Linked DNA regions of Gemmobacter sp. 24YEA27. The protein of the gene in region 1 interacts with the protein of each later gene in a pairwise test. Links are inferred from orthologs where the notes say so. Each region holds a gene or a part of one and is shown on either strand. Other genes may lie near its edges.

Evidence for each region. Proteins that work in one complex are often made in the same cells at the same time.
Region 2: the proteins of QNO18_RS16165 (region 1) and cyoB interact in binary tests that used the Escherichia coli proteins (3 or more experiments, as listed by UniProt). The link is inferred for Gemmobacter sp. 24YEA27 from one-to-one orthologs.
Region 3: the proteins of QNO18_RS16165 (region 1) and dnaE interact in binary tests that used the Escherichia coli proteins (3 or more experiments, as listed by UniProt). The link is inferred for Gemmobacter sp. 24YEA27 from one-to-one orthologs.

The regions. Positions count from the first base shown.
Region 1 is NZ_JASJPW010000001.1:3,251,902-3,255,738, forward strand. The notes cover bases 479-3,464. They hold QNO18_RS16165 (pyridoxal phosphate-dependent aminotransferase), read left to right. Parts: upstream 479-1,372; coding sequence 1,373-2,557; downstream 2,558-3,464. Other genes in these bases: QNO18_RS16155 (cation diffusion facilitator family transporter), read left to right, coding at 479-480; QNO18_RS16160 (TetR family transcriptional regulator C-terminal domain-containing protein), read left to right, coding at 655-1,395; QNO18_RS16170 (MFS transporter), read right to left, coding at 2,590-3,464. Also shown: more of QNO18_RS16155, read left to right, coding at 1-478; more of QNO18_RS16170, read right to left, coding at 3,465-3,735. UniProt on the Escherichia coli protein: Shows aminotransferase activity with methionine and histidine as substrates, and to a lesser extent also with phenylalanine.
Region 2 is NZ_JASJPW010000002.1:151,181-155,021, reverse strand. What follows is about bases 534-3,523. They hold cyoB (cytochrome o ubiquinol oxidase subunit I), read left to right. Parts: upstream 534-1,014; coding sequence 1,015-3,033; downstream 3,034-3,523. Other genes in these bases: cyoC (cytochrome o ubiquinol oxidase subunit III), read left to right, coding at 3,036-3,523; cyoA (ubiquinol oxidase subunit II), read left to right, coding at 534-1,000. Also shown: more of cyoA, read left to right, coding at 1-533; more of cyoC, read left to right, coding at 3,524-3,689; cyoD (cytochrome o ubiquinol oxidase subunit IV), read left to right, coding at 3,689-3,841. UniProt on the Escherichia coli protein: Cytochrome bo(3) ubiquinol oxidase is the terminal enzyme in the aerobic respiratory chain of E.coli that predominates when cells are grown at high aeration.
Region 3 is NZ_JASJPW010000001.1:3,390,201-3,395,111, reverse strand. The notes cover bases 534-4,593. They hold dnaE (DNA polymerase III subunit alpha), read left to right. Parts: upstream 534-904; coding sequence 905-4,393; downstream 4,394-4,593. Other genes in these bases: QNO18_RS16780 (hypothetical protein), read right to left, coding at 4,397-4,593. Outside these bases: more of QNO18_RS16780, read right to left, coding at 4,594-4,911. UniProt on the Escherichia coli protein: DNA polymerase III is a complex, multichain enzyme responsible for most of the replicative synthesis in bacteria. This DNA polymerase also exhibits 3' to 5' exonuclease activity. The alpha chain is the DNA polymerase catalytic subunit.

The DNA.
Region 1 (3,837 bases):
GTCGCAAAGCTGACCGGCAACCGCGTCGTGGCGGCTGACCGGCTGCACTATCTTGGCGATCTGATGCCCGCGGTCGGCGCGGTGATCGCCTTGCAGGCCTCGCAGCACCTTGGCATCACCGGGCTCGATTCCTGGGTCGCGCTGCTGGCCGCAGGGGTCATGCTGATCGGCGGGGTGCGCATCGGCAAATCGGCCTGGGATGCGCTGATGGACCGCCGCGCCGATCCCGAGATCATCCGGGGCATCGCCGAACTGGCCGGGAGCTGGCCCGGTGTGCGCGGTTTTCACGACCTCAAGACCCGCACCAGCGGCAGCCGGATCTTCGTCAACCTCCATATCGAGCTCGACGGCGATCAGAGCCTGCGCGAGGCCCATGACATCGGTGCCGCACTGCGCCGTGAGATCCTGCGGCGCTGGCCCGGTTCAGATGTGATCATCCACAAGGATGTCGCGGCTGCGGATGGCCCGCCCGGCACCTGAGCCTTCGCGCTGAGCTTTCTCCGCCTCTGGCGGGCCGGACTGCGATCACAGCAATCCCGAAACCGGTCACGCAACGATCTTGCCGCGCAATGCTGGCTGTGTAAAATAGGCAATTATCCGATCGTGTAATTCCCGGCGGATCCCGTTCCCTGCTGCCGTCACAGAAAGGCGCCGATGACCAGTTCCGACAGAGCGGATAAGAGAACCGCCCCGCCTGGTGACATGCGCCAGTCCGGCTCTGAACGCCGGCCCTATATTCGTGACACCGAAGAAAACCGCCGCGAAGCGCTTGTGGCAGCGGTGCAGGCTCTGGTGGCCGAGGGCGGGCGCCCGGCGGCAACGGTCAGGGCGATTGCGGCGCGGGCGGGGGTCACGCCGGGGTTGATCCGTCATTACTTCGGATCGAAAGAAGATCTGTTGCGCGCAGCCTATGTAGCGCTGATGGATGGCATGACCAACAAAGGCGAAGAGGCGCTTGCAGGCGCGGGTGCTGTGCCGGCCGAACGGCTGGCAGCCTTTATTGCCGCCTCCTTACGCCCGCCGGTGCTGGATCCGAAGGCAGTCGGGCTCTGGGCCGGTTATCTGCACCAGGTTCAGTCTGATCCGGGGCTTCTGGCGCAGCATGAGAGTTCATATCTGCAATTTCGAGACCGCCTGCAGCAGCTGATCACCGATCTTGGCCGCCCTGTCACGGATGGGCAGCTGCGCCAGGAGGCCATTGCCTGCAATGCGGTTCTTGACGGGCTCTGGCTCGAAGGTTCGGTTTTGCCCGGTCACTTCGCTGAAAGCGAGGTGATCCAGATCGGGTTGCGCTCAGTCGGTGCCATTCTGGGCGTCACGCTCGCAGTCATTACCCCCCCGCCGGCAGGCAGCTCAGACCAGGAGAGAAATGATGCGTTATTCCGCGGTATATGAACGGCTGTCCGGCCTTGGTTCGGCGAAATGGGCGGTGCATCGCCTCGCGCGCGAGATGGCGGAGGAAGGGATCCCGGTCATCGAACTTACCATCGGCGAGCCGGATTCCCCCACGCCCCCCGAACTGATCGAGGCCGCGAAATCCGCGATGCGCCCCGGGCGCTTGGGCTATTCCGATGGCAGAGGCGAGCCCGGCCTGCGCACGGCACTGGCGAAACGTTACTCGGAACGGCGCGGCCGCGAGATCGATCCCGATCAGGTGATCTGCCTTCCGGGAACCCAGACCTGTCTCTATGGCATCCTTCGCACCCTTGTCGAAAGCGGCGATGAGGTGCTGATCGGCGATCCGATGTATGCGACCTATGAAGGGCTGATCCGCCAGACCGGGGCCAGACCGGTGCCGGTGGCGCTGCGCCCCGAACATGGCTTCCGGATGCGGGCGGCGGATCTGGCGGCAAAGATCACGCCCGCGACCCGGGTGATTTTCCTCAACACGCCCCATAATCCGACCGGTGCCGTGCTGAGCCGCAAGGACATCGCGGAAATCGGTGCACTTGCGGTGAAACATGATCTCTGGATCGTCTCGGATGAGGTCTATGAGGATCTGATTTTCCCGGGCGTCACCTTCACCTCGCCGCTTGACCTGCCCGAACTGGCAGAGCGTGTCATCTGCGCCGCCTCGATCTCGAAATCGCATGCTGCCCCCGGCTTCCGGTCGGGCTGGGTGATCGGGCCGCGCGAATTCACCGCCAGGCTGCTGCCGCTTTCCGAAATCATGCTTTTCGGCAACCAGCCCTTCCTGGCTGACATGACCGAACTTGCGGTTTCGCGGCCTTCGCCGATCGCGGCTGGCATGGTCGAACGCTTCTCGCGCCGGGCGGATCTGGTGGCGAATGCACTGGAGGGTCAGGCGGGGCTGAAGGTTCACCGCCCCGAAGCCGGCATGTTCGCCCTTGTGGATATCCGCACCACCGGCCTCTCGGGCCAGGACTTCGCGCTCGGGCTCCTGCGCGAGCGCCATGTCGCGGTCATGCCCGGCGAAAGCTTTGGCGACGGGCTGGCGGGCTGGCTGCGGCTTTCGCTGACCCAGCCCGATGAAGCCATCGCCGAGGCCTGCACGCAGATCCTCGCCCATGCTCAGGCGCAGATGGCCGCTGCCTGAAGCGGCTGCCCGAACCAGCCATCTGAAAATCCTCAGCTGCGCGCCGCCCTCCGCATCAGCGGCGCCAGCACCAGGATGAACATCAGCATCACGGCGGCAAAGATAAAGGCCGCGCGCAGGCTGAACGTGCCCGCGATAATCCCAAGCGCCGGCGGCCCGACGAAATAGCCGAAATAGCCGTAAAGCGTGGCCCGCGCCACGGCCCGCGCCCGGGTGCCTTCCGCCGAATGCCGCCCGACCAGCGAAAAGGCGGTCGGCGCGATCACCGAAGACCCCACCCCCAGGATGATAAACCCGGCATAGGCTGCATTAGGCGTCCCCGCCTGTGACGCGATCAGCGCGCCGCAGGCGGCAATCAGCGCGCCGCCCATCAACAGGCGGAACGGGTCCAGCCGCGCGACGAGCCCCTGCCCCATCAGCCGCGCGACCCCCATGGTCAGCGCCAGCACCGCCGGACCAAGCGCGCCCTCCTCCGGGCTGCCGCCCAGCGTTTTTTCAATATGCAAAGCCGACCAGCCTTCGGCGGCATTCTCGGTCAGGAACGCGATCAGCACCATGCCGCCACCGATCAGCGGCACAAGGCCCAGACCCGGCCCGCCGGCCTCGGGCCGTTTCAGCCCGTGAATGGCGCCATCGCGCTCAAAGGTCAGAAGCGCAAAGACCAGCGCCAGCAGCGCCATCGTCCCCAGAACCAGATCCGGCGTCCATCCAAGCCCGCGCAATTGCCCGGTACAGATCGCCCCGCCGCCATAGCCGAAGGAATAGGCGGCATGGGCAAGGTTCATCAGGTGAACCTTGCGCGTGGTTTCCAGCTCCGCCGTGCGGGCATTCATCAGAACATCGGTCAGCCCGGTGCCAAAGCCGCAGACCATCATCGCAAGCGGGAACATCCAGGGCACAACCACCGTTCCCGGCAAGGTGAAAGCCAGTGCCATCGCCCCCGCCGAAAGCGGCAGCGCCACTTTACCAAGACGGTGCCCGATCAGCGGCGCAAGCAGCATGGCCGTCACCGCCGCCAGCGGGGTGAACAGCAAAAGCCCGCCCAGCCGTGCCTCATCGACGCCAAGCTGCGCCTTGAGATCCGGCATCACCGCCGCAAACGAGCCCCAGAGGATCCCCATCGCCGCAAAAGCAAAGACCACCGCCCGCGCGGTCACTACGGTTTTCAGAAAAGACATGCGGCGCCTCCGATCCCCGCCCTTCTGCCAGGCCTGGCCACCCCCGTCCATCCCGTAAGCGACATAGCCCATGGGGGATTTCGCTCGCGCCTTTCCTCTTGA
Region 2 (3,841 bases), on another replicon or contig:
CAGCAAAAACAAAGAGGCAGACTATCAGCCCGACTGGGATCATTCGACCAAACTCGAACTGGTGATCTGGGCAGTGCCGCTTTTGCTGATCATCTGTCTGGGCGCGCTGACCTGGGTGGGGACCCACCTTCTGGACCCGTATAGGCCGCTTGATCGCGTAGATGTGAACACCCCCGTCACCGAAGACCACGAGACCCTGAAGGTCGAAGTGGTCGCGCTCGACTGGAAATGGCTGTTCATCTACCCCGACCAGGGGATCGCCACGGTGAACCGCCTTGTGGTGCCCGAAGATACGCCGGTTGAATTCAGCCTGACCTCGTCCACGGTGATGAATGCCTTCTACATCCCCGCCATGGCCGGGATGATCTATGCCATGCCGGGGATGGAGACCAAGCTCCATGGCGTGCTGAACGAGCAGGGCGATTACAAAGGCATCGCCTCGCATTATTCCGGCGCCGGGTTCTCGGGGATGCATTTTGTGACCACGGTGACCGATCAGGCCGGGTTTGACGGCTTTGTCTCCGAGACGAAGGCGGCGGGTGGGATGCTTGACCGCGACACCTATCTGCAGCTTGCGGCCCCAAGCCAGAACGAGCCGCCGCGTGGTTATGCCGGGGTTGATCCGGTGCTGTTCGCGCGGGTCGTCAATATCTGTGTCGAAGAGGGCAAGATCTGCGTCGCCGAAATGATGCAGATTGACGCCGCAGGCGGCGCGGGGCGTGCCGGCATCCTCAATCTGATGCCGAGATATGCCAGCGCCGACGGCCGCAGCCTCGCGATCCCGGTGCTCGGCGGCAATGCCAATATGATCCAGGGGTTCTGTGGCCCGGATGAAGAAGCCAGGATGCTCAGCCAGCGCGTCGTCATCGCGCCGCGTGAAGTGACCGCGCCCGGCCCGATGCGCGGTGCCGGTCTGACACCGCCGTCAGGCCTTTTCGGCCGGGCCAATACCCAGTTCAGCCAGATCGCGCCGGAACCGGCTGCGGGCGAAGATTTCTGAAAGGACGCTGAGAAATGGCAGATGCGCCGGGCGCTCAGCCCACAACCTTTCTTCTGGGCCGCCTGAACTGGGAGGCCATTCCGAAAGACCCGATCATCTGGGTCACCTTTGCCGGTGTTGTTCTGGGCGGCCTCGTGCTGCTGGCCGCGCTGACGAAGTTCAGGCTCTGGGGCTATCTCTGGAAAGAGTGGTTCACATCGGTCGATCACAAGAAGATCGGCATCATGTATATCATCCTCGCGCTGATCATGTTCGTGCGCGGCTTTGCCGATGCGCTGATGATGCGGCTGCAACAGGTGTGGGCCTTTGGCGGATCTGAAGGCTATCTGAACTCGCACCATTACGATCAGGTCTTCACCGCCCATGGTGTGATCATGATCTTCTTCGTGGCGATGCCCTTCATCACCGGGCTGATGAACTACCTGGTGCCCCTGCAGATCGGGGCGCGCGATGTGTCCTTCCCCTTCCTGAACAATTTCTCGTTCTGGATGACGGTGGGCGGCGCAGTGATCACCATGGCATCCCTGTTCATCGGGGAATTTGCACAGACCGGCTGGCTGGCCTTCCCGCCGCTGTCGGGGCTGCAATCAAGCCCCTATGTCGGTGTCGATTATTACATCTGGGGCCTGCAGGTCGCGGGCGTGGGGACCACGCTGTCGGGCATCAACCTGTTGATCACGATCCTGAAAATGCGCGCGCCCGGCATGACCCTGATGCGGATGCCGATTTTCACCTGGACCTCGCTTTGCGCCAATATCCTGATCGTGGCCTCTTTCCCGATTCTGACGATGACGCTGATCCTTCTGACGCTGGACCGCTATCTCGGCACTGCCTTCTTCACCAATGAGGCGGGCGGCAATGCGATGATGTATGTCAACCTGATCTGGATCTGGGGTCACCCCGAGGTCTATATCCTGATCCTGCCGCTGTTCGGTGTGTTCTCGGAAGTCACCTCGACCTTCTCCGGAAAGCGGCTCTTTGGCTACAGCTCGATGGTCTATGCCACGATCTGTATCACGATCCTGTCCTACCTTGTCTGGCTGCACCACTTCTTCACCATGGGGTCGGGGGCGAGCGTCAACTCGTTCTTCGGGATCACCACGATGATCATCTCGATCCCGACCGGGGCCAAGCTCTTCAACTGGCTCTTCACCATGTATAAGGGCCGCATCCGGTATGAGCTTCCGATGATGTGGACCATCGCCTTCATGCTGACCTTCACGGTGGGCGGCATGACCGGCGTGCTGCTTGCCGTGCCGCCGGCAGATTTCGTGCTGCACAATTCGCTTTTCCTGGTGGCGCATTTCCACAATGTGATCATCGGCGGCGTGCTGTTCGGTCTGTTTGCCGCGATCAACTTCTGGTGGCCCAAGGCTTTTGGCTACAAGCTGAACGTCTTCTGGGGCAAGGTCTCGTTCTGGTTCTGGGTCGTGGGCTTCTGGATGGCCTTCATGCCGCTCTATGTGCTGGGGCTGATGGGCGTCACGCGGCGTCTGCGGGTGTTCGATGACCCGTCTTATCAGATCTGGTTCGGTGTCGCGGCCTTTGGCGCGGTGCTGATTGCCATCGGGATCGCGGCGATGTTCGTGCAGATGGGGGTCTCGATCTGGAAGCGGGGCGACCCCGCGATGCGCGACGAGACCGGCGATCCCTGGGACGGCCGCACGCTGGAATGGGCGACCTCTTCGCCGCCGCCGGATTACAACTTCGCCTATACGCCGGTCAGCCACGGGCTTGACACCTGGTGGGATATGAAACGCGAAGGGGCCGCGCGCCCGACCGGCAAATATCACGCCATCCATATGCCGAAAAACACCGGCACGGGTGTGGTGCTTTCGGCGATTGCGACCGTCTTCGGCATGGCGATGATCTGGTATATCTGGTGGCTCGCGATCCTGTCCTTCGGGGCGCTGATCGTGGTCGCGATCTGGCATACCTTCAACTACAACCGCGACTTCTACATCCCGGTCTCTGAGATCGAGGCGAAAGAGGCCGCGCGCACCAGACAGCTGCAAGCAGCGGCGGGGGGCTGATCATGAGCGTTTTTTCTCCCGCCAATCCCGCCGCGATCTATGCGCAAAACAACCCTGAGGCGGTCGCGAAATACTGGGACCAGTCTGAACATCACCCGGAAGAGGGGGCGTCGACCCCCCTCGGATTCTGGGTCTATCTGATGTCCGACTGCCTGATGTTCGCGGTGCTTTTCGCGGTCTATGGGGTGCTTGGCACCTCTTATGCCGCGGGGCCGGGGCCGAAGGTGCTGTTTGATCTGAACCTTGTCGCGATCAACACGGCGATGCTTCTCTTCTCGTCGATCACCTTCGGCTTTGCGATGCTTTCGATGTATGCCGGGCAGAAGGGGCGGATGCTGGGCTGGCTTTTTGTCACGCTGCTCTTTGGCCTCGCCTTTCTCGGGATCGAGATTTACGAGTTTTACCACCTGATCCATGAGGGCGCGGGTCCTGGCCGCTCTGCCTTTCTGTCGTCTTTCTTTGCGCTGGTCGGAACCCATGGGCTGCACGTCACCTTCGGGTCAATCTGGCTGGTGACGATGATGGTGCAACTGTCGGTCAAAGGCATCACAGGGCCGAATATCCGCCGGATGAGCTGCCTGTCGATGTTCTGGCACTTCCTTGACGTCATCTGGATCGGCGTTTTCACCTTTGTCTATCTGCTGGGGATGATCTGATGGGCGCGCATCACGACACGCATGGCCAAAGCGGGGGCCAGGATCATGGGCATGGCAGCCATGCCAGCTATATCAGGGGCTTTATCCTGTCGGTGATCCTGACCGCGATCCCCTTTGCGGTGGTCATGTCCGGCGGTTTTGAGAGCCGGCTT
Region 3 (4,911 bases), 140 kb from region 1 along the record:
AGGCCGATATCGGTGGCGCCGGCGATCAGCGTGGCCTCGGGCGTCGCGGCATAAAGGGCTGCGAGGGCGTCTGTGGTGGTCGGGGTCAGGGGGGCTGTCTGCCCCCTCGGCCTTTGGCCTCACCCCCGAGGATATTTCCGGACAGATGAAATCGGCATCTTTTTCAAGCCAGTCGGGGATGGGGGCGGTCTCGGCAGCCCGGGCGGCGCGGAGGATCGGCGCATAGCCGGTGCAGCGGCAGAGATTGCCGGCGAGGTTGTCATCGTGGCTCCGGTCGCCGTTCAGATGGGCCGCGGCCATCGAAGCGATGAAGCCCGGCGTGCAAAAGCCGCATTGGCTGCCGTGATGGGTGATCATGGCCTGCTGGACGGGATGCATCTCGCCCTTGGGGCCGGTGATGCCTTCGACGGTGCGGATGGCTTTGCCTTTGAGTTGTGGCAGGAAAAGGATGCAGGCATTGACCGCGCGGGCGCCGGTCTCGTCGCGCAGGATGACGGTACAGGCGCCGCAATCGCCTTCGTTGCAGCCCTCTTTCGTGCCTTTCAGCCCGCCTGTGTCGCGCAGCCAGTCGAGCAGCGTCCTTGTGGGGCTTTCGGCCTCCGGGATTTGGGTTTCAACTCCGTTCAGCCAGAAACTGATACCGGTCATTCTTCAATCCGCCGCGATACTCCCTGTGGCGGGGTCTGTGCCTGCCGGCCCGATGCGGCGTAGGGCCAGGCGGTGCGCCCCTTTGCTTATCACCTCATCAAGCCGGGCTGCGGATGGGCTGGCAAGAAAAATTATTAATCGGATGATAGAAAGAGTTTATCGCGAGACGCGAAAGCGGCTGCCGGTTTTCTGCGCAGGCCGCCGCGCCTGTCTTTCGACCCTTCCTTGCGCGGCGGGGCGGGGTTAGACTGGCGCCATGTCACGCGCCCCCAAATTCATCCATCTTCGCACCCATACCGAACATTCGCTGCTGGAAGGCGCGATCCCGGTCAAGAAGCTTGTGAAACTGGCGGCGGGCGCCGGGATGCCGGCCATCGCGGTCACCGATTCCAACAATATGTTCTGCGCACTGGAGTTTTCCAGCCATTGCAAGGATGCCGGGGTCCAGCCCATCGTCGGCTGTCAGGTGGCGCTGGAATATGATCCGGCGGCGCCGGGCGAAAAGCCGCGCCTGCCGGCCTCGCTTGTGCTGCTGGCGCAGACCGAGGCGGGCTATGAGAATCTGATGAAGCTGAATTCCTGCCTCTATCTGGGCAAGGCGGGGCAGCTGGTGCAGGTGACGGTGGATCAGCTGGCGGCCCACAGCGCCGGGCTGATCTGTCTGAGCGGCGGGCCGGACGGGCCTTTGGGGCGGCTGTTGCAGGGCGGGCAAATGCCGAAGGCGCGGGCGCTGGTGGAAAAGCTGGCGGCGATCTACCCCGACCGGCTTTATATCGAATTGCAGCGCCATCCGGGCGAGGGCGGGCGGCTGCCGCAGGCCGAAGCCCTGTCCGAGCGCGGCCATATCGAGCTGGCCTATGAGCTGAACCTGCCGCTGGTTGCGACAAATGACGTCTATTTCCCGAAAACCGACATGTATGAGGCGCATGACGCGCTGATCTGCATCGCGGAAGGCGCCTATGTCGACCAGCTGGAGCCGCGCCGCCGGCTGACGCCGCAGCATTATCTGAAATCCGAATCCGAGATGTGCGCGCTGTTTGCCGATCTGCCGGAGGCGCTGGAAAACACCGTCGAGATCGCGCGCCGCTGTGCCTTCATGGCCTATAAGCGCAAACCTATCCTGCCGGTTTTCGCAGAAGATGAGGTCGAGGAACTGCGGCGCCAGGCCTGGGACGGCCTGGAGAAACGCCTCGCCGTGATTCCGCTCGCCGCGCCGCGCGAGGAATATGAAGAACGGCTGAAATTCGAACTCTCGATCATCGAGCGTATGGGCTTTCCCGGCTATTTCCTGATCGTGTCCGATTTCATCAAATGGGCCAAGGACCATGATATTCCGGTCGGGCCGGGGCGGGGTTCGGGGGCGGGCAGCCTCGTCGCCTATGTTCTGCTGATCACCGACCTTGATCCGCTGCGCTATGCGCTGCTGTTCGAGCGGTTTTTGAACCCAGAACGGGTCTCGATGCCCGACTTCGACATCGACTTCTGCATGGATCGCCGCGAGGAGGTGATCCGCTATGTGCAGGACAAATACGGCCATGACAAAGTGGCGCAGATCATCACCTTTGGCGCGTTGCTGTCGAAAATGGCGGTGCGCGATGTCGGGCGTGTGCTGCAGATGTCCTACGGCCAGGTGGACCGGCTGGCGAAGATGATCCCGGTCGAAGGGGTCAAGCCGGTCTCGATCACCAAGGCGCTGGCGGATGAGCCGCGTCTGCGCGAGGCGGCGAAAGAAGAGGTTGTCGCGCGGCTTTTGAAATATGCCGAACAGGTCGAGGGGCTTTACCGCTCTGCCGGCACCCACGCTGCCGGTGTGGTGATCGGCGACCGGCCGCTGGATGAGCTGGTGCCGCTTTATCAGGATCCGCGCTCCGATACCCCCGCCACCCAGTTCAATATGAAATGGGTCGAGGCGGCGGGGCTGGTGAAGTTCGACTTCCTCGGGCTGAAGACCCTGACGGTGATCAAGGATGCGATCCGCCAGGTGCTTGAGGCCGGGCGGCCTTTGCATATCGGCCCGGATGGCACGCAGCTTTACGAGCCGCCAAAGGGTGCGGAAAACGACATCGGGCATATCCCGCTTGATGACAAACCGACCTATGACCTCTATTCCGCCGCGCGCACGGTTGCGGTCTTCCAGGTGGAAAGCTCAGGCATGATGGATGCGCTCCGGCGCATGAAGCCGACCTGTATCGAGGATATCGTTGCACTGGTGGCTCTGTATCGACCCGGCCCGATGGAAAACATCCCGACCTATTGCGAGGTGAAGAACGGCACCCGCGCGCTGGAATCGATCCACCCGACCATCGACCATATCCTGAAAGAGACACAAGGAATCATCGTCTACCAGGAACAGGTGATGCAGATCGCCCAGGTCATGGCGGGCTATTCGCTTGGCGGCGCCGACCTGTTGCGCCGCGCGATGGGGAAAAAGATCGCCGAGGAAATGGCGAAAGAGCGGCCCAAATTCATCGAGGGCTGCACCGCTACCCACCAGATCGACACCAAAAAATCCGGCGAGGTCTTTGACCTGCTGGAGAAATTCGCGAATTACGGGTTCAACAAATCCCACGCGGCCGCCTATGCGGTCGTGAGCTACCAGACCGGCTGGATGAAGGCGAACCACCCGGTCGAATTCATGTCCGGCGTGATGAATTGCGATATCCATCTGACCGACAAGCTCGCAGTCTACAAACGCGAGCTGGACCGGATGGAGGTCAGGGTCGTGCCGCCTTGCGTCAACCGCTCGCTCGCGGTTTTTTCCGTCAAGGATCAGCAACTGGTCTACGGGCTTGGCGCGCTGAAGAATGTCGGTGTCGAGGCGATGCGGTCTATCGTCGCCGCGCGTGGCGACAGGCCTTTCGCCACGATCTTCGATTTTGCCCGCCGGGTGGATCTGAAAAAGATCGGCAAGCGCCCGATGGAGATGCTGGCCCGTGCCGGCGCCTTTGATCAGCTTGACCCCAACCGCGCCCGGATCTTCGAGGCGCTCGATGGTCTGGTCGCCTGGTCGGCGGCGGTGCATGAGGCGGCGGCATCCGCCCAGGTCTCGCTGTTTGGGTCTTCGGGCTCGGATATCCCGGAGCCGCGCATCCCCTTCCGCGATGACTGGCTGCCGGTGGAACGGCTGGGCCATGAACATCAGGCGGTGGGCTTCTATCTTTCCGGCCATCCGCTGGATGATTACATGCCCGCGCTGAAACGTCAGAAGGTCGAGACCCTGGCCGAGATCACCAAAAGGGCGTTGGCGAAAGGCACCTGTATTGCCAAGATTGCGGGATCGGTTTCGGCGCGCCAGGAACGCAAATCGGCCAAGGGCAACCGATTTGCCTTTGTCTCCCTCTCGGATCCGACCGGGCTTTACGAGGTCACCTGTTTCTCGGATGTGCTGGAGGCCTGCCGCGAGTTTCTGGAACCCGGTTGCAATGTGGTGCTGACGGTCAAGGTTGACCCGGAAGGCGAGGGCGTGAAGCTTTTGGCCAATGGCGTGGAACCCATCGAGCGCGTGGCGGCGAAAGCCGAGGCGGCTGACATCCGCATCCATATCGACCGGCCCGAGGCGGTGAATTCCATCGCGCTGTTGCTTGGGAAATCCGAAGGCAGAATGCGCGGCCGCATCACGCTTTGTGTGCCGGATGAAGAAGGGCGCGAGATCGACCTCTTGCTGCCCGACCCTTACCCGGTCAGCCCGCAGATACGGGGCGCGATCAAGGCGATGCAGGGCGTGGTGATGGTCGAAGAGGTCTGAGACCTATTCTGCCAGCACCGCCCAGCCCGCATTGTCCCAGAGCTGTGGCCCGATGCGGGTCATGAGATCGGCTGAGAGATTCTGGATGATGATCAGTCGGGGGGGAAATCTGTCGGGTGACGCGGCATGCCGCGCCCAGAGATCGGCCTTGTATCTGGCCTGGACTGCATCGGCGTCCTTTGCGTAGCTCATGGCCCACCCCGTGAGTTGCCGCAGATCGGCAAGATCATTCCCGTCAGGGTCCGTGACCCATAAGATCAGATCTGTGCGAGGCATTGCGGCGACGATCCGCGAACCAGGGGCTGCGTTCGACTCCCGGAACGCGTTTTGCAGCATGAGGCTCCAGGCGTCGTCGCCCATAACCATGTAGATACGCCCCCCTTCCAGGATCTGTGCAGGCAGGCCGGCTGTCATCGCCGTAAGATTGGCCAGCCCTGCATTGACGGTTTCCCTGCGATTGCAGGCCGAATGTCCGACGCGCCTTTTCAGACATTCAGGCGTAAAATGATAATTGTATC